3 regions of the Microbacterium sp. STF-2 genome follow, and region 3 is predicted to be linked to each of the others. Evidence: predicted binding sites of a transcription regulator. Region 3 holds the regulator's gene; each other region holds the start of a gene.
What was found. Region 3 encodes LexA, which represses DNA repair genes until DNA is damaged. Its sites were predicted from a motif close to TCGAACANNTGTTCGA; they were not measured.
Positions count from the first base shown of each region.

Region 1: the regulator LexA is predicted to act here: its motif matches at 1,172-1,187, upstream of MicroSTF_RS06215 (DUF222 domain-containing protein).
Region 2: the regulator LexA is predicted to act here: its motif matches at 2,750-2,765, upstream of recA (recombinase RecA).

Region 1 covers NZ_JARKMW010000001.1:1,306,472-1,313,684, reverse strand. The annotation lists gene MicroSTF_RS06230 (SDR family oxidoreductase) at 1-281, shown strand, start outside; gene MicroSTF_RS06225 (DMT family transporter) at 324-647, opposite strand; gene MicroSTF_RS06220 (DMT family transporter) at 644-1,012, opposite strand; gene MicroSTF_RS06215 (DUF222 domain-containing protein) at 1,188-2,636, shown strand; gene MicroSTF_RS06210 (aldehyde dehydrogenase family protein) at 2,832-4,271, shown strand; gene MicroSTF_RS06205 (GMC family oxidoreductase) at 4,275-5,738, shown strand; gene MicroSTF_RS06200 (amidohydrolase) at 5,815-7,213, opposite strand, start outside.
Region 2 covers NZ_JARKMW010000001.1:786,254-793,466, reverse strand. The annotation lists gene MicroSTF_RS03825 (DNA translocase FtsK) at 1-943, shown strand, start outside; gene pgsA (CDP-diacylglycerol--glycerol-3-phosphate 3-phosphatidyltransferase) at 943-1,518, shown strand; gene MicroSTF_RS03815 (CinA family protein) at 1,515-2,000, shown strand; gene MicroSTF_RS03810 (helix-turn-helix domain-containing protein) at 2,142-2,450, shown strand; gene MicroSTF_RS03805 (DUF3046 domain-containing protein) at 2,469-2,693, shown strand; gene recA (recombinase RecA) at 2,963-4,012, shown strand; gene MicroSTF_RS03795 (regulatory protein RecX) at 4,012-4,881, shown strand; gene miaB (tRNA (N6-isopentenyl adenosine(37)-C2)-methylthiotransferase MiaB) at 4,931-6,478, shown strand; gene miaA (tRNA (adenosine(37)-N6)-dimethylallyltransferase MiaA) at 6,490-7,213, shown strand, end outside.
Region 3 covers NZ_JARKMW010000002.1:35,578-42,790, reverse strand. The annotation lists gene ftsX (permease-like cell division protein FtsX) at 1-417, shown strand, start outside; gene smpB (SsrA-binding protein SmpB) at 481-957, shown strand; gene MicroSTF_RS13895 (S9 family peptidase) at 1,014-2,882, opposite strand; gene lexA (transcriptional repressor LexA) at 2,976-3,662, opposite strand; gene MicroSTF_RS13885 (LysM peptidoglycan-binding domain-containing protein) at 3,952-4,320, shown strand; gene MicroSTF_RS13880 (histidinol-phosphate transaminase) at 4,378-5,472, shown strand; gene hisB (imidazoleglycerol-phosphate dehydratase HisB) at 5,469-6,086, shown strand; gene hisH (imidazole glycerol phosphate synthase subunit HisH) at 6,083-6,718, shown strand; gene priA (bifunctional 1-(5-phosphoribosyl)-5-((5-phosphoribosylamino)methylideneamino)imidazole-4-carboxamide isomerase/phosphoribosylanthranilate isomerase PriA) at 6,822-7,213, shown strand, end outside.

The DNA of each region.
Region 1 (7,213 bases), on a different contig from region 3:
CGTACGGCGCATCCAAGGGCGCCCTCGACCGCCTCGTGATCTCTGCGGCGCGCGAGCTCGGTCCGCGCGGGATCTCGGCGAACGTGCTGAACCCCGGCCCCATCGACACCGGCTGGATGGACGACGAGACGCGCACGGGTCTGGCCGGGATGACGCCCCTCGGGCGCCTCGGGCAGCCGGCGGACGTGGCTGCGGTGGTGGAGTTCCTCGTGTCGGACGAGGGGCGCTGGATCTCCGGGCAACTGCTGAAGTCCGACGGCGCGTTCTCGGCGCAGTACTGAATCCGTTCGGGGCGCTCGATCAGTCGGCGGCGCTGGCGATCGTCAGTGCCCGCCGCCGAACTCGATCATCCCCACACCGACGGCGATGAGCGCGACGCCGACGGCCATCATGCTCGAGAAATGGTCTTTGAAGATCACCCGTCCCAGCACGGCGGTCAGTGCGACGCCGGCGGCGGCCCAGATTCCGTAGGCGACGCCCACCGGCATTCCCATCGCCAGGATCGTGCCGAGCAGTGTGAATGCCGCGAGGTAGCCGACGACGATCACGGGGATCCAACGGCGACGTCGCAGCCCCTCGGATGCGCGCAGACTCAACGTCGCGGTGACCTCGCTGGCGATCGCGAGGGAGAGGAGCAGCCAGGTCATGGGGTGATCTCCGTCGTCTCGCGCGTGTGAGAACCGAGTTCGACGAGCAGCACGCCGACCACGATCACGCCGACGCCGATGATCTGCACCGGCCCCAGCAGTTCGCCGAACAGCACGGTGCCGAGCACAGCGGTCAGCACGACTCCGATCGCCGACCAGATGCCGTACGCGACCCCGACGGCCATGCCGCGATCGAGCACCACCGACAGCAGCCACAGTGAGCCGGAGTAGCCCAGAACCACGACGATCAGCCAGAGCGGATGCGTGAATCCCTCTGCCGCACGAAGCGAGAGGGTCGCGGTGACCTCCAGCGCGATCGCGAGCAGCAGGGGCGGCCATGCCGAACGGCGAGGGCGATCTGTCATCGGGGGCCTTTCGTGGAGGGTCCGAGGGGGAGAACGCGAGGGCGGCGTGCAGGATTCCCGGCGCGTGTGGAATCGATGGCGGTCGAGAGCGGGACGGGAGCGAGCTGTCGACGTCGGACAGGAGAGGGATCGTGTCACCGCTGATATGCCGGCATGGATTCGAATATAGCTTCGAATGTCGGTGGTGGTCGCGGTAAAATCGAGTATGTCGAATTTGACCGCGTTGCACGAGGCGATGTCTCGCTTGGATGAGGTGTGGGCGGGTGTGGGGGATTCGGGGGAGTTGTCGCGGGAGCAGTTGATTGCGGTGAGTGCGTCGATCGGGGTGTTGCGGCGTCGGTTGGATGCGGTGCATGTGTCGGTGGCGGCGTGTATCTCTCGGGAGTCGCGTGCGGAGTTGGGTGCGGAGAGTCTGGCGAAGCAGCAGGGTTTTCGTAGTCCGGCGACGTTGATCGCGGCCGCGACGGGGGTGTCGAGGGGTGAGGCGTCGCGTCTTGTCAGGGTGGGTGAGGCGACGGCGCCGCGGAGTGATCTTCTGGGGGTGCGTCTGCCGGCGAGGTATCCGTTGGTGAGTGCGGCGTTGGATGCGGGGGTGCTGGGGGCTCCGGCGGCGGCGGTGATCATCGCGGCGCTGGATCGGTGCCGGGTTGTGGCGGGGGTGGAGCGCGTCGCTGAGGGGGAGCGGATGCTGGTGGAGAAGGCGGCAGGGCTCGCGCTCGATGGTGTGCGCACGCTCGTGGTGCGGGTGGAGGCGTGGCTTGACCCGGATGGGGTGGAGCCGCGTGAGGAAGAGCGCCGTGGCAGGCGGGCGTTGTCGCTGTTCGAGCGGGACGGGATGGTGCATCTGAACGCGGTTCTCGATGTGGAGACCGCGGCGCCGGTGGTGACGGCGATCCGGGGGTTCGTGACGGCGGTGTTCGCCGCGCGGAAGGATGCTCCCGATGCGGGCGCTCCTGATGGGGATCGGCGGACGGTGCCGATGATCCAGGCAGATGCTCTTTCGGTGTTCTGCGCGCATGTGCTCGGGTGTGAGCGGCGGGTTCCGGTGGCGGGTGCGACGGTGATCGTGCGGGTGGGTCTCGATGATCTGGAGGCCGGGACCGGGTCGGCGACCGTGGATGGTGTGGATCAGCCGGTCAGTGTCGGGGCGGCGCGGCGGATGGCGGCCGGGGGCGGCGTGATCCCCTGTGTCCTCGGTGGGGACAGTGAGGTGCTCGATTGGGGGCGGGAGAAACGGTTGTTCACCCGGGCGCAACGGCTGGCGTTGGTGGAGCGTGACGGGGGATGCGCGATGTGCGGATTGCCGCCGGAGATGACGAGGGCGCATCACATCCGCTGGTGGACACGCGATCGCGGGCCGACCGATCTCTCCAACGGGGTGCTGCTGTGTGAGACGTGTCACCATCGCATCCACGACAACGGGTGGGAGATCCGCATCGACGCTCCCGGAACCGGAACCGGAACCAGAACCGGGAGTGGGACCGGGACCGGAACCGGGAGTGGGACCGGGACCGGAGCCGGGAGTGGGAGTGGAGCGCGGGTGTGGTTCATTCCGCCGCGATACGTCGACCCTGCGCGAACCCCGAGGCTCGGCGGGCGCGCACGCTTCGACATCGCCGCGTGACGGTGTCGCTGCACCATCACGGCGGCTCGGCATCAGGCCGGCGGCTCGGCGTCAGCCCGATCGTGTCATCCTTCGCACTCGGACATCTGCGGCGCGCTCCGCGACAAGCGCCGTGAGGAACGCCCGTCGACAATGAGAAGACGACCAGCTTCTCGACTGTCGCTGGCCCGCGCCACGCTCGAAGGAGAGTCCCCGATGTCCGATTCCGCCGCTTCCGCAGCCGCTGCGCTGCTCGACCGCATCCAGGCGCCGGAAGGCGCAGGCCGGGACATCCCGGATGCCGCGACCCGTGAGGTTATCGGGCGCGCCCCCGTGGCGTCGGTCGACGACCTCGACGATGCGATCGCTCACGCGAAGGCCGCCCAACCGGCCTGGGAGGCGCTCGGCCACGAGAAGCGGAGCGCACTTCTCCTCGCAGCTGCCGATGCCATCGACGCCAACGCCGAAGGCCTCGCCCACCTGCTCTCCCGGGAGCAGGGGAAGCCGCTCAACGGTCCCAACGCCCGCTTCGAGCTCGGCGCGTGTTCCGCCTGGCTGCGCACCAACGCCACCACGGCGATCGAGCCGCAGGTCCTCGTAGACGACGAGACCCTGCACGCCGAGCTCGTCTACAAGGCGGCCGGAGTCGTCGGTGCCATCGGCCCGTGGAACTGGCCGCTCATGATCAGCATCTGGCAGATCGGCCCCTCCCTGCGGATGGGCAACACCGTCGTCGCGAAGCCGAGCGAGTACACACCCCTGAGCGTGCTCGCGATGATCGCCGTGATGAACGAGGTACTCCCGGCCGACGTCTTGATCGGAGTCTCCGGCGACCGCGAGGTCGGCGCGCGGCTCGCCTCTCACCCGGACATCGCGAAGATCATGTTCACCGGTTCGACCGCCACCGGACGCCGCATCATCGAGAGCTCGGCCGGCAACCTCGCTCGTCTGACGCTCGAGCTCGGCGGCAACGACGCCGGCATCGTGCTGCCCGGCACCGACGTCGCGGCGATCGCCGAAGACCTCTTCTGGGGTGCCTTCATCAACACCGGGCAGACCTGCGCCGCGATGAAGCGCCTGTACGTGCACGACTCGGTGTACGACGAGGTCGTCGACGCACTGGCATCGATCGCCGGCTCCATGCCGATGGGCAACGGACTCGACGAGAACAACGTGCTGGGGCCGCTGCAGAACCGTGCACAGTTCGACATCGTCAGCCGCCTGGTCGACGATGCCAGGAGTCGCGGTGCGCGCATCGTCACCGGCGGAGAGTCGGCCCCCGAACTCGGGGAGCTCTTCTACCGCCCCACCATCGTCGCCGACATCGACAACGACGCGGCGCTCGTGCAGGAAGAGCAGTTCGGTCCCGCACTGCCGGTGATCCGATACAGCGATGTCGACGAGGCCTTCGCGCTGGCGAACTCCCTCGACGTGGGGCTGGGCGCCTCGGTCTGGTCGAGCGACCCGGAGGCGGCGCGTGATGCGGCCTCCCGGATGCAGTCCGGCACCGTGTGGATCAACTCGCACGGCGGACTGCATCCGATGGTGCCGTTCGGCGGCGTGAAGAGTTCGGGCTACGGGCTGGAGTTCGGCGTCGAGGGACTCAAGTCCGTCGCCGTCACCCAGGTCGTCTCGGGCCCCGGCCGGAAGGCCTGACCCGTGCGCTCTGCCATCGTCGTCGGAGCCGGGACCTCGGGAGCCATCGTGGCGCGTCGTCTCGCGGACGTGGGCGTCGCAGTGACCCTCATCGAAGCCGGCGGGTACGACACCAACCCGGCCATCCACGACCCCTCCCGCGCGGGCGAACTCTGGCACTCCGCAGAGGACTGGGATTACTTCACCGTCCCCCAGACGCACGCGGGCGGCCGTCGGCTGCATCTGCCGCGCGGCAAGGTCACCGGGGGATCCCACGCCCTCAACGCCATGATCTGGGTGCGCGGAGCCGCTTCCGACTACGACGCGTGGGAGCGCGCCGGCGCCCAGGGCTGGGGCTGGGCCGAGGTCGAGCCCGTCTACGAGGCCATCGAGAACGACCTGGTGCCGGTCACCGACGACTACCCGCTCTCGCCGATCCAGGCCTCGATCATCGACGCCGCGGTGCAGGAAGGACTGACGCACAACCCGGACTACAACGCGGGCACACTCGACGGAGTCTCGCAGGAGCAGGTCACCATGCGCGACGGCCGCCGGGTCAACACCTGGACGGCGTACGCGCAGCCCGTCGCGGAGAAGCTGACGATCGTCACCGGACGCGAAGTCCATTCGGTCATCGTGCGCGACGGCCGCGCCGTCGGTGTGCGACTGGGGGAGGGGGAGGAGTCCGAAGAGGTCCTCGCGGACGAGGTCATCCTCTCGGCCGGTGCCATCGGGTCGCCCGTGATCCTGCTGCGCTCCGGCATCGGTCCGGCAGCCGACCTCACCGCGCTCGGCATCCCGGTCGTGCAGGACTCGCCCGGTGTCGGGCAGAACCTCCACGACCACCTCCTGTCGCCGGTGATCTTCACCACGCGGCGCCCGGTCGGGCCTCCGCAACCGGGAGTCTCCGTGACGCAGACGCACCTCTTCTGGCGCAGCCGCGACGACCTCGCCGAGCCCGACACGCAGCCGATCAACTTCTCGGTGCCCATGTGGGGCGAGCTCGAGCCCCGTGGCGACGACGGGTTCACCCTCATGGCCGGCCTCGTGACGCCGCACAGCCGCGGCACTCTCCGACTCACCGGCGCGAGGCTCGCGGACCTGCCGGCCATCGACCTGGCGGCGCTGGAGGACGACCGTGACGTGGCCTCACTGGCCGCATCCGTGCGGCAGTGCCGTCGGATCGGAGCACGCCCCGCCCTCGGTGAGGAGTGGGGCGCCGTCGAGGTGTACCCGGGCCCCGAGGTCTCAGACTCCGGAGTGGAGGACTGGGTGCGCCGCACCGCGATCACCTACCACCACCAGGTCGGCACCTGCCGCATGGGCACGGATGCGCAGGCCGTGGTCGATCCGCAACTGCGCGTGCGCGGCATCGCAGGGCTGCGAGTGATCGATGCTTCGGTCATGCCGACCGTGCCCACCGGCAACACCAACGCCCCCGCCGCGATGATCGGCGAACGTGGAGCCCGCTTCGTGCTCGAGGGCTGAGGTAAAAGGGCTGAGGTAAGAGGGCTGAGGGACGAGGGCTGACCCCGGACAGATCCGGTGTCGACGCCTCGTCCTCTCAGTCGCCGTGCACCCGACGTCCGGCGAACCAGGTCGAGATGACCTCGGTGCGCACGATGTCCTCGGCGGGGCCGGCGATCGCGTCACGGGCCAGCACGACGAAGTCCGCCGACTTCCCGGGGGTCAGCGAGCCGGTCTCGTCGCCGAGTCCCATCGCGGTCGCGGCGTTGATCGTGAAGACCTCCAACGCCTCCTCGGCGGTGATGGCCTGCTCGGGCCACAGGGTGCCGGGTGCGCGGCCGAGCGGATCGGCTCTCGTCACGAGACCCTGCAGACCTTCGAGGGTGTTCGGAGAATCGCTCACGGGCCAGTCCGAGCCGCCGGCGACGCGGGCTCCCGCGTCGATCAGTGCCCGGTTCGGCTGGGAATGCTCCGCGCGCTCGCCGAGAACCTCGGCCAGCGCCTGCGGGATCACACCCGGATACCAGATGAACGGCGAGATGTCGGCCGAGACGTCCAGAGCCTGCAGTCGCGGGATGTCCGACTCGGCCAGGAACTGCCCGTGCGCGATCTGGATGGGGGTGGTGAAGCCCTCGTCGCGCAGCTGCGCGGCCGCGTCGAGCACGAGGCGTGCCGAGCCGTCGCCCGTGCAGTGCACCTTCGCGCCGAGACCTCGCTGCGCCACGGAGCGGAGCCACCCGATGAGCTCGTCCAGGGTCATGGTGGTCTCGCCGTGGAAGTGCGCGCCGTGCGCGGCGTCCGCGAGATACGGCTCGAGGAACGACGCCGTGCGGGCGGGCGGGACACCGTCGAGGAAGATCTTCACGAAGTCCGGGCGGTGGTGCGCGGTGCGGAACTCCTCGCCGCGGTCGAGCAGCGGCTCGCCGATCGGGTCGAAACCGAAGATCTCGTCGTTGATCAGCAACGACGACACGACCCAGGCATCGAGCTCGTCGGCACGGTCGAGCGCAGCCAGGGCTTCGAGGATCTCGACGGACACGCCCGCATCCTGGAACGTCGTGATCCCGAACGAGTTGAGGATCTCGACGCCGCGGCGCGACGCGGCCGCGTGCTGTGCGGCAGTGAGGCCGCCGCTGCGGTCGTATGCCTCCTGCACCGGGATACCCGCAGCCTCCAGCAGCACTCCGGTGGGGGTGCCGTCGTCGGGATCGAGCAGCGTGACGCCCGCCTCGGGGATGCTGTCCGCAGTGATCCCCGCGAGCTCCAGCGCCCGGCTGTTCGCCCACCGGTTGTGTCGTGAGTCCTCCATGAGGACCACCGGACGGCCCCCGGCCGCGTCATCGAGCAGCCGTCGGCTCGCGGTGTTCGCGAGCGACGGCAGCAACGTCGTGGCGACCGCTCCGCCCACGATCCACGCATCCGTCGGCAGGGTGGCCGCTTTCTCGCGCACCCGGTCGAGGATCTCGTCGCGCGTGAGCGAGGGTGCCAGCGACAGC
Region 2 (7,213 bases), on a different contig from region 3:
CGACCTCGCGTCTTTCGGCTTCCGTCATATCGATGACTTCAACCGTGCCGTGCGCGCCGGGGAGGTCGAGCTCCCGGTGGGCAGCGAGCGCGTTCTGAAGCCGTACCCGTACCTCCTGGTCGTGGTCGACGAGCTCGCCGACCTCATGATGGTCGCCCCTCGCGACGTGGAGGACTCGATCGTGCGCATCACGCAGCTCGCGCGAGCCTCCGGCATCCACCTCGTCCTCGCGACCCAGCGGCCGAGCGTCGACGTCGTCACCGGACTCATCAAGGCGAACGTCCCGTCTCGACTGGCCTTCGCCGTCACCAGTGTCACCGACAGCCGCGTCATCCTCGACAGCCCCGGGGCGGACAAGCTCATCGGTCAGGGTGACGCGCTGTTCTCGCCGATGGGCTCGTCGAAGCCGTTCCGTCTGCAGGGCGCGTGGGTCGACGAGAAGGAGATCGACGCGGTCGTCAAGCACGTCACCCGCCAGGCTCGTCCGGACTATCGTCCCGACGTGCAGGAGGCGATGGAGCCGACCAAGAAGAAGGAAGTCGACGAAGACATCGGCGACGACCTGGAACTGCTGCTCGCGGCTGCCGAGCTCATCGTCTCGTCGCAGTTCGGATCGACCTCGATGCTCCAGCGCAAGCTGCGGGTCGGCTTCGCGAAGGCCGGTCGCCTCATGGACCTGCTGGAGTCACGTGAGATCGTCGGCCCGTCCGAGGGCTCCAAGGCGCGCGACGTGCTGGCCACGGCCGAGCAGCTCCCACAGGTGATGGCGAAGCTGCGCGGTGACGACGTTCCGACGTCGCCGCCCGCTTCCGCCGCCCCTGTCGCTCCGCCGGTGCCACCCCTGCCCCAGACGCACGATCCGATCGCTGCCCAGTATGAGGGGCTTCCCGAGGTGGAGGCCGAGGGCGACGAAGACGCCTGGGGCCTGACGGGACGCGACTGATGGCCATCCCGCGGCAGCTGCCCAACGCCATCACCGTCGCGCGCATCCCGCTGGCGGTCGTCTTCTTCGTCCTGTTGCTGCTGGGCGGAACCTACGGCCTCGCCGAGCCCGGCCTCCGGTGGACGGCCGCGGTCATCTTCATCGTGGGGATCTCCACGGACTGGGTCGACGGCTACCTCGCGCGCAAGTACGACATCGTCAGCGATTTCGGCAAGCTCTGGGATCCCATCGCCGACAAGATGCTCACGGGGGCCGGGTTCATCGGACTCGCCATCCTCGGCGAGGTCGGCTGGTGGATCGTCGCCCTCATCCTCGTGCGCGAGTGGGGGATCACGTTCCACCGGCTCATGGTCGCCAGCGAGCATGTCGTCGCTGCGGCCTGGATGGGCAAGATCAAGACGGCGTTCCAAGGTGTGGCGCTCGGCTGGGCGTTGCTTCCGCTGCACTATTTCGTCGGTCTCGACGCATGGACGTTGATCACCTTCATCCTCATGCTCATCGTCCTGGTGCTCACGGTCGCGAGCGGTATCGACTACATCGTTGCGCAGGTCCGCGGCTCGCGCCGGAAGTCGTGAGCGACGCGGCTGCTGCCGTCCTCGCGGCGCTGGGTCGACGGGGATGGACGCTCGGAGTCGCGGAGTCGCTGACCGGCGGCGCCCTGTGCGCCGACCTGGTCTCGGTTCCCGGCGCGTCCACAGTGCTGCTCGGCGGGGTGGTGGCGTACGCGACGCCGGTGAAGGCGTCGGTGTTGGGCGTCGACGCGGATCTTCTCGCCGTGCACGGGCCGGTGCATCCGCAGGTCGCGCTGCAGATGGCAGACGGAGTGAGGAGTGTCGTGCGCGTCGGCGGCTCGCCGGCCGATGTCGGGGTGTCTACGACGGGAATCGCCGGTCCGGATTCCCCCGACGGGCAACCGGTCGGCACGGTGCACATCGGCGTGGTGACGCCGGCGGCGATGAGGACGACGGCCTTCCGTTTCCTCGGAGATCGCGACTCGATCCGCGCGCAGACGGTCGCGGCAGCGCTCGAAGAACTGTGCGCGATGCTGGCGGAATAGCAGGACCGCCGGGGTGGTTATCTCTGATGTGCTCACACTTAAACCACAGAGCGCAGGGGTAGATTCTGTGCATGCCAGGGGTACTAGACTGGCTGTCTCATCGGGGGAGACCTCGAACGATCACATGGGGAGGAGGTTCCGATGATTCTTGTACGACAGGAAATCGGCGATGTGCTGAGGGACTTCCGCCTGCAGAAGGGGCGCACCCTCCGGCAGGTCGCAAGCAAGGCGTCGGTTGCGCTCGGCTACCTCAGCGAGGTCGAGCGTGGGCAGAAGGAGGCGTCGAGCGAGATCCTCGCTTCCGTCGCCGACGCGCTCGACGTTCCCATTTCAACGATCATGCGCGAGGTCGGAGACCGCATCTCGGTGCTTGAGGGCATCCAGGTCTTCCCGGACGTCGTTCCCGACGACCTCGTCGCGTCGATCGAACCTCAGCTTTCGCTGCACTGATCCCCGGTCGGGGAAGCCATGCGTCGTAGTGAGTTCCTTCGCGCCGTCGAGACCGAGTTTCAGGCGCGCGCGTCCTCTCTGGTGAACGACCTGACGCTCAGCGCTGTCGGCGGTCGAACCGCGCTCGAGGCGCTGGCCGAGGGAACCCCACCACGCGACATCTGGTTGGCGTTGTGCGTCGAGATGGACGTTCCGGAGAACAGGCGACACGGCGTCGGTCGGCAGGAGCCGCGCGGACGCTGAGTCGTTCGTCGATCTCCGATGCCTACGGGAAACGACCTGAGATTCACGGCGTGTCGTCGAAGATCTGTTCGAAGCGGGCGTAGTCTTCTGCACAAGTGGTTCAGGGAATCTGTTCTGCACGGTATGTGAGCTCTCCGCGTCGATGTCGGTGGCCTCTCCTACGGTGGAAAACAAGCCGAAGAGCCATTACGCCTTGTCGGAGAGTTTCTCCCAGCCGGGAGAGCCGCGACAGCCTACAGGCGGCATCACGCGCGCAGAAGGAGCACATCATGCCATCACCCGCCGACCGCGAGAAGTCCCTCGAGACCGCCCTCGCCCAGATCGATCGCCAGTTCGGAAAGGGCTCGGTCATGCGGCTGGGCAGCGATGAGCGCGCCCCCGTGGCGGTCATCCCCACCGGCTCCATCGCCCTCGACGTCGCTCTCGGCGTCGGAGGCCTCCCGCGTGGTCGAATCGTCGAGATCTACGGACCGGAGTCCTCAGGTAAGACGACCCTCACCCTGCATGCGATCGCGAACGCTCAGCGCGCAGGCGGAATCGCCGCGTTCATCGACGCCGAACACGCGCTCGACCCCGACTACGCCGCGAAGCTCGGCGTCGACATCGACGCGCTCCTGGTGTCGCAGCCCGACACCGGTGAGCAGGCCCTCGAGATCGCCGACATGCTCGTGCGCTCGGGAGCCATCGACCTCATCGTCATCGACTCCGTGGCGGCGCTCGTGCCCCGCGCCGAGATCGAGGGCGAGATGGGCGACTCGCACGTCGGTCTGCAGGCGCGACTCATGTCGCAGGCGCTGCGTAAGCTCACCGGTGGCCTGAACCAGACCAACACGACGATGATCTTCATCAACCAGCTTCGCGAGAAGATCGGCGTCTTCTTCGGCTCGCCCGAGACGACCGCCGGTGGTAAGGCGCTGAAGTTCTACGCCTCGGTCCGCATGGACATCCGTCGTATCGAGACCCTCAAGGACGGAACCGACGCCGTCGGAAACCGCACCAGGGTCAAGGTGGTCAAGAACAAGATGGCGCCGCCGTTCAAGCAGGCCGAGTTCGACATCCTCTACGGCGTCGGCATCTCCCGTGAGGGCAGCCTGATCGACTTCGGCGTCGAGCACGCCATCGTGAAGAAGTCGGGCTCGTGGTACACCTACGACGGTGACCAGCTGGGCCAGGGCAAAGAGAACGCGCGCACCTTCCTGTTGAACAACCCCGATATCGCGCTGGCGATCGAGACGCAGATCAAGCAGAAGCTCGGTATCGGCGGCCCCGCTTCGGTACCGGCAGCTGCAGACGAGCTCGCTGAGCGTCGTCCGGCCTGATGAACGACACGCGTGGGGGCGATCCCGACCGGATCGCCCCCATCATCCCCCTCTTCGGCGGTGGGTCGAAGAAGCAAACGCACACGCCGCCGCCTCGCCTGGCGGAAGGCGACGACCAGTCGACGGACGATCCCCGCGCCAGCGACGCGGCGGTCTGGCGCACGACCTGGGATGCCCCTCCGGACAGTGCCTCGCACATCGACGCGTCCGACGCGGGTACTCCCAGCGATCGTCATCCCGCGCGGGGGATCAGGGGCAGTTCCGCCACAGCGTCGACGCGCCCGACGAAGTCCGCTCCTCACCTTCGCGCACTCGGCGGCGGAGAGAGCGACGATGCCGGCGCCGACGAGAAGGCATCGTCGGACGAGGTGCGTGTGGCCGCGGAGGAGTCTCTCGTCCGTAAGCTGCGGGCGCGATCGTTGTCCATCTCGGAGGCCCGACAGGTCCTGCGAGGCGTCGGCCTCGACGGTGCGGTCGTCGACGAGGTGATCGATGACTTCTCCCGTCGCGGCTATCTCGACGACGCCGCCCTCGCCGCCGTGCTGGTGACATCGGGCGTCGAGCGGAAGGGACAGGGACGGGTCGCGTTGTCTCGCGCACTCGCGCAGCGCGGCATTCCGCGCGATGTGGTCGACGGTGCTCTCGATGAGTTGCCGGACGACGATGACGATCGCGCGCTGGAGTTCGCTCGCGGCAAGGCGCGGTCGATGAGCCGGCTCGATCACGACACGGCTCTGCGGCGGCTGGTAGGCCAGCTCTCACGACGCGGCTACAACGGAGCCGTGGCGATGAAAGCCGCGAAGGCTGCGCTGCGGGAGAACTCCTTCGGAGGTTCCACGTCCGGGGTCCGATTCGTCGACTCGGACTGATGCCGGGACGCCGCGACAGCTCAGCAACGGCTCGTACAATGGGGAGATCATGACTATCCCGCGCAGCGAACCGACGATCATCGGCGCGTCGTCGGCAGCCGTCGACGACGACGGACGACAGCGATCGTATGAAGTGCGCACCTTCGGGTGCCAGATGAACGTGCACGACTCCGAGCGGCTCTCGGGCTCGTTGGAGAGCGCCGGCTATGTGAGAGCCGTCGACGGTGACGAGGCCGACGTGGTGATCATCAACACCTGCGCCGTCCGCGACAACGCGGCAGGCAAGCTGTACGGCACCCTCGGGCACCTCGCTTCCGTCAAGCGTCGCAAGGAAGGCATGCAGATCGCCGTCGGCGGCTGCCTGGCGCAGATGGACAAGCAGGCCGTGCTCGACAAGGCGCCCTGGGTCGACGTGGTGTTCGGCACGCATAACATGGGCTCATTGCCGGGTCTGCTCGAGCGCGCGCGACACAACGGCGATGCCGAGCTCGAGATCCTCGAGTCGCTCGAGGTCTTCCCCTCGACGCTGCCGACCAAGCGCGACTCGGCGCACAGCGGCTGGGTCTCGATCTCGGTCGGCTGCAACAACACCTGCACCTTCTGCATCGTTCCGAGCCTGCGCGGCAAAGAGAAGGATCGTCGCCCCGGCGACATCCTGAACGAGATCCGTCTCCTGGTCGAAGACGGCGCGATCGAGGTCACGCTTCTCGGCCAGAACGTCAACTCCTACGGGGTCGAGTTCGGTGACCGTCAGGCCTTCGGCAAGCTCCTGCGCGCGGCCGGCGACATCGAGGGGCTGGAACGGATCCGGTTCACGAGTCCCCACCCCGCGGCGTTCACCGATGACGTGATCGACGCCATGGCCGAGACGCCGAACGTGATGCCGCAGTTGCACATGCCGCTCCAGTCAGGGAGCGACCGCATCCTCAAGGCGATGCGCCGCTCCTACCGGAGTGAGCGTTTCCTCGGGATCCTCGAGCGGGTTCGTGCCCGCATCCCGAATGCCGCCATCACCACGGACATCATCGTCGGGTTCCCCGGTGAGACCGAAGACGACTTCGAGGACACGATGCGGGTGGTCGAGCAGGCGCGTTTCTCCAGCGCGTTCACCTTCCAGTACTCGATCCGCGAGGGCACACCCGCGGCGACGATGGAGGATCAGGTCCCTAAGGAGATCGTGCAGGCCCGCTACAACCGCCTGATCGCTCTGCAGGAACGTATCTCGCTGGAGGAGAACCAGAAGCAGGTCGGCCGTGAGATCGACGTGCTGGTCGCGACCGGCGAAGGCAAGAAGGATACCGAGACACACCGCCTCACGGGACGCGCCGAAGACAACAGGTTGGTGCACTTCGAGGTGACCCCGGGGTCCGAGCTGCCTCGCCCCGGAGACGTGGTCACCGTGACCGTGACACACGGCGCCCCGTTCCATCTGCTCGCCGACGATCCGACGGGCGCGCCCCTGAAGATCCGTCGGACCCGCGGCGGCGACGCGTGGGATCGATCGCAGTCGGAATCGTGCGCAGTCCCCGCCTCTGTCGGCGACGGTGCGCCGAAGGCCGTGTCGCTCGGTCTGCCCACGCTGCGCGTGGGCGTGTGACCGGACGGAACGTGCCAGCGCCACGTCTCTGGGCGATCGTCGGGGCGACCGGCACCGGTAAGAGCGATCTCGCGATCGAGCTGGCCGAGACGCTGCGTGCGGAGGGAAACCCCGCCGAGGTCGTGAACGCCGATGCCATGCAGCTCTATCGCGGGATGGACGTCGGCACCGCGAAGGTCTCGATGACGGAACGCCGGGGCGTCCCGCACCACCTCTTCGACGTACTCGACGTCGACGAAGATGCGGCTGTCGCGTGGTACCAGCCGAGAGCTCGTGAGGCGATCGAAGAGATCCACCGCGGGGGAGGAGACGCGATCCTCGTCGGCGGATCCGGTCTCTATGTATCGAGTGTCGTCTACGACTTCCGATTCCCTCCGCGCGACCCGGAACTGCGGGATCGTCTCGAACAAGAGCTCGAGACCCGAGGGGCCGCGCATCTGCTCGAACGTCTGCGAACTCTCGACCCGCAAGCGGCTACTCGCGTCGATCCACAGAATCCGCGCCGCATCATCCGTGCGCTCGAGGTCCTCAAGCAGGGGAGCGAGACGCACGGTGCCTCGCTTCCGGAGAAGCCTGTCCTGTGGCATCCGCATACTCGTCTCATCGGTCTGCATGTGGACCGCCCCTCTCTCGTGGAGCGGCTGGACTCCAGGGTCGAGCGCATGTGGAAGGGCGGCCTCCTCGCCGAAGTCGAGGATCTTCGTGCGCACGGGCTCGAGCGTGGAGGAACGGCTC
Region 3 (7,213 bases):
CTCGAGCCGTTGTTCTCCGCGTTGACGGTCGCGACCTACATCGCGGTGGGAATCGCCGTGCTCATGCTCATCGCGGCGACCCTACTGATCGGCACGACCATCCGATTGTCCGCGTATGCGAGGCGCAAGGAGATCGGCATCATGCGCTTGGTCGGAGCCTCGAACCGCTTCATCCAGACGCCGTTCGTCCTCGAGGGCGTGTTCGCCGCCTTCCTCGGCTCGGCTCTGGCCAGCGCCGCCGTCGTCGCCGGTATGCACTTCGGGGTCAACGGCTACCTGCGGGGGAGGGTGCCGTTCATCACCACATGGGTCACGATGCAGGACGCGGCTCTCGTGGTTCCCGTGCTGATCGGGATCGGCGTGATCCTCGCCGCGCTCTCCGCCGGCTTCGCGATCCGACGCTGGCTGCGTACCTGATAGCCTGAAAGGCTGCTCGGTCGGAACGATCGATCGAGCTCATCACGGCAACAGGAGAGCATCATGCCCAGGGAACGCGGAGAGAAGGTCGTCGCGACCAATCGTCGCGCACGTCACGACTACACGATCGAGAAGTCGTACGAAGCGGGGATGGTGCTCACCGGCACCGAGGTCAAGTCGCTGCGTCAGGGTCGCGCCAACCTCAGTGACGGCTATGCGTTCGTGAAGGGGAACGAGGTCTTCCTCGATTCCGTGCACATCCCCGAGTACTCGCAGGGGCACTGGACGAACCACTCGGCCAAACGCATCCGCAAGCTGCTCCTCCATCGCGAGGAGATCGCCAAGATCGCGCACGCCGTCTCGGCCGGGGGATACACCCTCATCCCGCTGAAGCTGTACTTCTCCGACGGTCGTGCCAAGGTCGAGATCGCCCTGGCGAAGGGCAAGCGCGAATACGACAAGCGGCAGACCCTGCGCGAGCGTCAGGACACCCGTGAGGCCGACCGTGCCATGCGTCTGCGCAATCGCGTGGGAGAGTAGCCCCGGGCTCTCAGGCCCCGACCCTCACGGCACTGCCGTGACGAGTCGACAGCCCGTCACGGGCGCGGGTGGAAGCCGAAGACGCGGCCGAGGAACGCCAGCTCGCGGTCGAAGGAGTCGACGATGGTCTCCGCGCTCCGGAAACCATGTCCCTCGGTGGGATAGAGGACGTACTCGTGCTCGATGCCGCGCTCTGCCAGAGCATCGCGGATCGCCTCGGACTGGGATGGAGGGACGACGCGGTCCTCGCCGCCCTGCAGGAGCAGGACCGGGACTGTGATGCGATCTGTGTGCGTGAGCGGTGAACGCTCGACGTACAGATGCTCGTACTCGGGCAGCGGGCCCACCAGACCGTCGATGTACGATGCCTCGAAGTCATGAGTCTCCGCGGCCAGCATGCGCAGGTCGGCGACGCCGTAGCGGCTGATCCCCGCGGCGAAGGCTCCGCCTCGTACCAGTGCCGACAGCACGGTCCAGCCGCCTGCCGATCCGCCGCGGATGGCCAGGCGGTCAGGGTCGGCGAGCCCGGAGGCAGCCAGGCCCCGCGCCGCCGCGATCACGTCGTCGACGTCGACGACACCCCACTGGCCGTCCAAGCGTTCGCGATAGGCACGACCATAGCCGGTGGAGCCCCCGTAGTTCACGTCGAGCACGCCGATCCCGCGGCTCGTGTAGAAGGCGATCGCTGCCGAGGCTGCCCCGGTCACATGCGCCGTCGGTCCGCCGTGGACCAGCACGACGTAGGGCGGGAGCTCGTCGTCGGGGGCCTCCTCGTCGGGGTTCGCCGGCGGATAGGCGAATGCGTGCACGGCGCCGTGCGGACCGTCGATCTCGATCGACATCGACGCCGGCATCCAGCGCGGATCGACGGGCTCCCCGCCGCGCACGGCGACGACCTCTCCCGACTCGATATCGACGCACCAGAGCCCCGCCGCCACCCGGGAACCGTTGCCGGAGAGCAGCACCCGGGTGCCGTGGACCGCATCGACGCTCACATGACCGTCGCCGGGGAACTCGATGATGCTCTCGCCCCCTCCGGTGTCGATCACGACGACGTCGTCGCGCCCGTTCGTGCGGACGGCGACGATGCGGCCGTCCTCCAACGGCTGATACCAGCGGTTGCCGAGCACCCAGAGCCCGTAGCCCGTGTCGGCATCGGACGGGGCCAGCGGCCGCGGGGATCCGGAAGGCGTCACCCCGTCGATGGCGATGCGGTGGAGTGTCCAGCGGTCATCGGCGATGTCGGCGAAGACCAGTTCTGTGTCGCTGAGCCACTCGGGCTGCAGCGCCGCTCGCGAGGGGATCGTCCGCGGGAGGCCTCCGTCGACCTCGGCGACCTGCACGCGCGCGCTCTCCCACGGCATCTTCCCCCGTTCCCAGGCGACCCACGCGGCGCGGGTCCCGTCAGGGGAGAATGCGGGGTGGGCGAAGAACCCCTCGCCCTGCACGATCACGCTGACCGCGGACTCGTCTTCTGCGGCGGAGCCGTCGAGCGGGATCTCGACGATCGCGCGGAGGTGCGGTGTGGTCGAGAGGTCTTCGCGCACGGCGAGCAGACGTCCGTCCTGCACGCGCAGACCTCCGTGCGCGGGACCGGCAGCGGTGAGCGTGACGAGATCCCCGTCGGGGGTCAGGCGGCGCACCCGCTGGTCTGAGGCGTCGACGAAGTAGAGCGTCCCCCGATCGTCCGCCGTCCAGGCGCCACCACCGTATTCGTGCACGCGGGAGCGGGCGTTCCAGGGCGCGGGGAGGACCTCGGCGCCCGTTGAACTCCGTACCGTCACCCGTCCCTTCTCGGACGGCACCGACTCACCCCACCAGATCTCCGTGCCGACGAAGCGGGCGCCGTCGATGCGAGGTGAGGACGCCGCGACTGATGCCGCGGCGAAAGGCGAAGGCCAGGAACCGTAGGGGGACGACGTCATGCTTCGAGCCTATGGGGCGCTGGCACGAGCGTCACGCGGGGCGCACACGAAGGCCCTCCAGGGAACCGGGAGGGCCTTCGTCGTGCTCTCGTCTCAGACCGCGCGGAGCACCGCCACGATCTTGCCGAGGATCACGGCTTCATCGCCCAGGATGGGCTCGAACGCCGAGTTGCGCGGGAGCAGCCACGTGTGGCCGTCGCGACGGCGCAGCACCTTGACGGTGGCCTCGCCGTCGAGCATCGCCGCGACGATCTCGCCGTTCTCGGCGCTGTTCTGCGAACGGACGACGACCCAGTCGCCGTCGCAGATGGCGGCGTCGATCATCGACTCGCCGGAGACCTTGAGCATGAACAGGTCGCCCTTGCCCACCAGCTGGCGGGGGAGCGGGAAGATCTCCTCGACCTGCTGGTCGGCGGTGATCGGCACACCCGCGGCGATTCGTCCGACGAGGGGGACGAGTGCCGCATCGCCGACCGGGGTCGCCACGTCGGCGGGGTTCTCGGTGCTGGCGCCCGGCAGGTCGATGAGCACTTCCATCGCCCTCGTCTTCCCGGGGTCGCGGCGCAGGTAGCCGCTGAGCTCGAGCTGTCCGAGCTGGTGGGTGACGCTGGAGAGGGACTTGAGACCGACGGCGTCGCCGATCTCGCGCATGCTCGGCGGGTAGCCGTGGTGTGCGATCGAGTTCTGGATGACCTCGAGGATCGCCATCTGCTTCGGGCTGAGGCTCTTCCGGCGACGCGTGCGCGGTGCTTCCGACTCGGGGGCGGAGTTCTCGCTCATGGTGCTCCTTAGGTGCGTGTTCCGACGTCCCTCTTCGAATGTCGGAGGCCCGTGGTGGGGTGTCCTTATCGAAACCGTATCCGAGAATCGGTCCGATCTGGAAGATCTGTTCGAGCGTGTCGGCCGATTTCCCGGTCCGGTTTCGAAGAATACTTGACAGATGTTCGAACTCGAAGATATCTTCGGTACGTAGCTTCGCATTCACGGCTCCCGGCCGAGACGGGAATGCGAACGCTACGCCAACTTCCCCGGCGGCCTCACGGCTCCGGGACAGGCTAAGGAGCACCACATGAGCAGCATCAGCTTCAGCACCGCAGCAGTCATCCCGGCGTCGACCCGTCCTTCGACGCGACTCCGACTGACGACGCGTGGCCGCGCCGTGCTGCTGGCCTTCGCCTCGGTCCCGCTCGCGATCGGTATCGCCTTCGCGGCGCTCAGCGGTGGCAGCGCGATCGCTTCGGGAGCAGATTCGGCCGCCGTCAGCGTCGAGACCGTGACCGTCATGCCGGGAGACACCCTCTGGTCGATCGCCACCAGCGTCGCTCCCGATGCCGACCCGCGCGACGTCATCGGTGAGATCAGCCGGATGAACCTGCTGCGCGGTGGAGAACTCCAGATCGGCCAGACGCTCGCCATCCCGGCCCAGTACGTGAACTGATCCGGCGGCGGCAGCACAGCAGCAACTTTGCGTCCTCGAGGCAAGGCGCCGCTTAACATGGGAAGGGTGACCCTCTCCCTCAACGATCTCCCGCTACGTGACGATCTTCGCGGATTGACGCCATACGGCGCTCCGCAAGCGCCGCTCCCGATCGCGCTCAACGTGAACGAGAACACGCATCCGATCCCCGACGCGGTGGCGAGCGACATCCTCGACGACATCGCCGTCGCGATCCGCGACGTCAACCGCTATCCGGACCGGGAGTTCACGACGCTCCGCGAGTCGTTCGCGGAGTACCTGGGGCACGGGCTCACGCCGGAGCAGATCTGGGCCGGCAACGGCTCGAACGAGGTTCTCCAGCACATCCTCCAGGCTTTCGGAGGTCCCGGGCGCACGGCGTTCGGCTTCGCGCCGACGTATTCGATGTACCCGCTTATCGCCCAGGGGACGGGAGCACGCTGGATCGCCGGCACGCGTCAGCCCGACTACACGATCACCCCGGACGAGGCTGCCGAGCAGGTGCGGGCCGCCGATCCCGATGTGGTCATCCTCTGTTCTCCCAACAACCCCACCGGCACGCCGCTCGGGCTGGACGTGATCGAAGCCGTGTACGACGCGGCCCGTGGCATCGTGATCGTGGATGAGGCGTACCAGGAGTTCGCGCCGCGCGATGCGATCTCCGCCCTGACCCTGCTCGACGGGCGCCCGCGTCTCGCCGTCTCGCGCACCATGAGCAAGGCCTTCGCCTTCGCCGGGGCCCGGGTCGGGTACCTCGCTGCCGACCCCGCCTTCATCGACGCGTTGCGCCTGGTGCGTCTGCCTTATCACCTGAGCGCTCTCACCCAGGCGGCGGCGATAGCGGCCCTGCGCAACGCCGAGGTGATGCTCGCGATGGTGGAGGAGATCGTCGAGCAGCGCGATCGGATCACGGCGACCCTCGAAGCGCTCGGATACCAGCCGCACGAATCGTGGTCGAACTTCGTCCTGTTCGGCGGCGTCGCCGACCCACGGGCCACCTGGCAGCAGCTGTACGACCGCGGCGTGCTGGTGCGCGATGTCGGCATCCCCGGACACCTCAGGGTCAGCGCGGGCACGGAGGCCGAGACCACCGCGTTCCTCGAGGCGCTGGCCTCGATAGGATCGGCTTCATGAGCACCCCCGCACTGACCCCGCGCACCGCGAACCGTGTGCGCAGCACGTCGGAGTCCACCGTCGAGCTCGAGCTGAACCTCGACGGCACCGGGGCGAGCCGTATCGACACGTCTGTGCCGTTCTTCGACCACATGCTCACCGCCTTCGCGAAGCATTCGCTGACCGACCTCACAGTGCGAGCTTCCGGCGACACGCACATCGACGCGCACCACACGGTGGAAGACGTCTCGATCGTGCTCGGCCAAGCCATTCTCGAAGCTCTCGGCGACAAGTCCGGGATCTCCCGTTACGGCGACGCGCTCGTTCCCCTCGACGAGGCACTGGCGCAGGCGGTCGTCGACATCTCCGGTCGTCCGTATCTCGTGCACACGGGAGAGCCTGAAGGCTTCGAACACCACCTCATCGGCGGGCACTTCACCGGTTCGCTGGTGCGTCACTCATTCGAGGCCATCAGTTTCAATGCCGGTCTGACCGTGCACGTGCGTGTGCTCGGCGGGCGTGATCCGCACCACATCGCCGAGGCGGAGTACAAGGCGTTCGCCCGCGCGTTCCGCGAGGCCAAGGCTCTGGATCCGCTCGTCGACGGGATCCCGTCCACGAAGGGTGCGCTGTGAGCGCAGCGCCCCGGGTCGCGGTGTTCGACTACGAGTCGGGCAACGTCCACTCGGCGGTGAAGGCGCTCGTCGCCGCCGGCGCGGATGCCGTGCTGACGCGCGACCGCGCCACCGCTCTCGAGGCGGATGGACTCGTCGTCCCCGGTGTCGGGGCGTTCCAGGCCGTCCGCGATGCCCTGCGCGCCCACGGAGGGGACGAGATCATCGATCGCCGTCTCGCCGGCGGCCGTCCGGTCCTCGGGATCTGCGTCGGGATGCAGGTCCTCTTCGAGCACGGCGTCGAGCGCGGTCACGACACCGAAGGGCTCGGCGAGTGGCCCGGCGCGGTCACCGAGCTCAATGCCCCGGTGCTGCCGCACATGGGCTGGAACACGGTCGAGCCCGGTGCCGACAGCGTGCTCTTCCGAGGCATCGAGCAGGAGCGCTTCTACTTCGTGCACTCCTACGCCGCGCAGTCCTGGGAACTCGACGTCATCCCGCCGTTCCCCGAGCCGGTGCTGACCTGGACGACGTACGGCGACCCGTTCCTCGCCGCCGTCGAGAACGGGCCGCTCTCGGCGACGCAGTTCCACCCGGAGAAGTCCGGGGAAGCCGGCATCCAGCTGCTGCGCAACTGGGTCGGAAGTCTCTGACGTCTCCGGCAGGCGTCACCCGTTTTGTTCCCCGCCGTCCGGCGGACTACCCTCGGTTCTCGTGCCCGCACCGGGCCGTAGAGCTTCCCGATACAAGGACCCCATGAACGACTTCGCGCAGTCCCCCTCGCTCACGCTCCTTCCCGCCGTCGATGTCGCCGGGGGCAAGGCCGTCCGCCTGACCCAGGGCGAGGCCGGAACCGAGACCAGCTACGGCGACCCGTTGGATGCCGCAGGGGAGTGGGTGGCGCAGGGAGCGAAGTGGATCCACCTCGTCGACCTCGACGCCGCGTTCGGCCGTGGCAGCAACGCACCGATCCTGCGCAAGGTCATCAAGCAGTTCAAGGGCGTGAGCATCGAGCTCTCCGGTGGCATCCGTGATGATGCGACGTTGGAGGCGGCTCTGGAGAGCGGCGCCACCCGGATCAACCTGGGCACGGCCGCGCTGGAGAACCCGGAGTGGGCGGCCGATGTGATCGGCCGTTACGGCGAGGC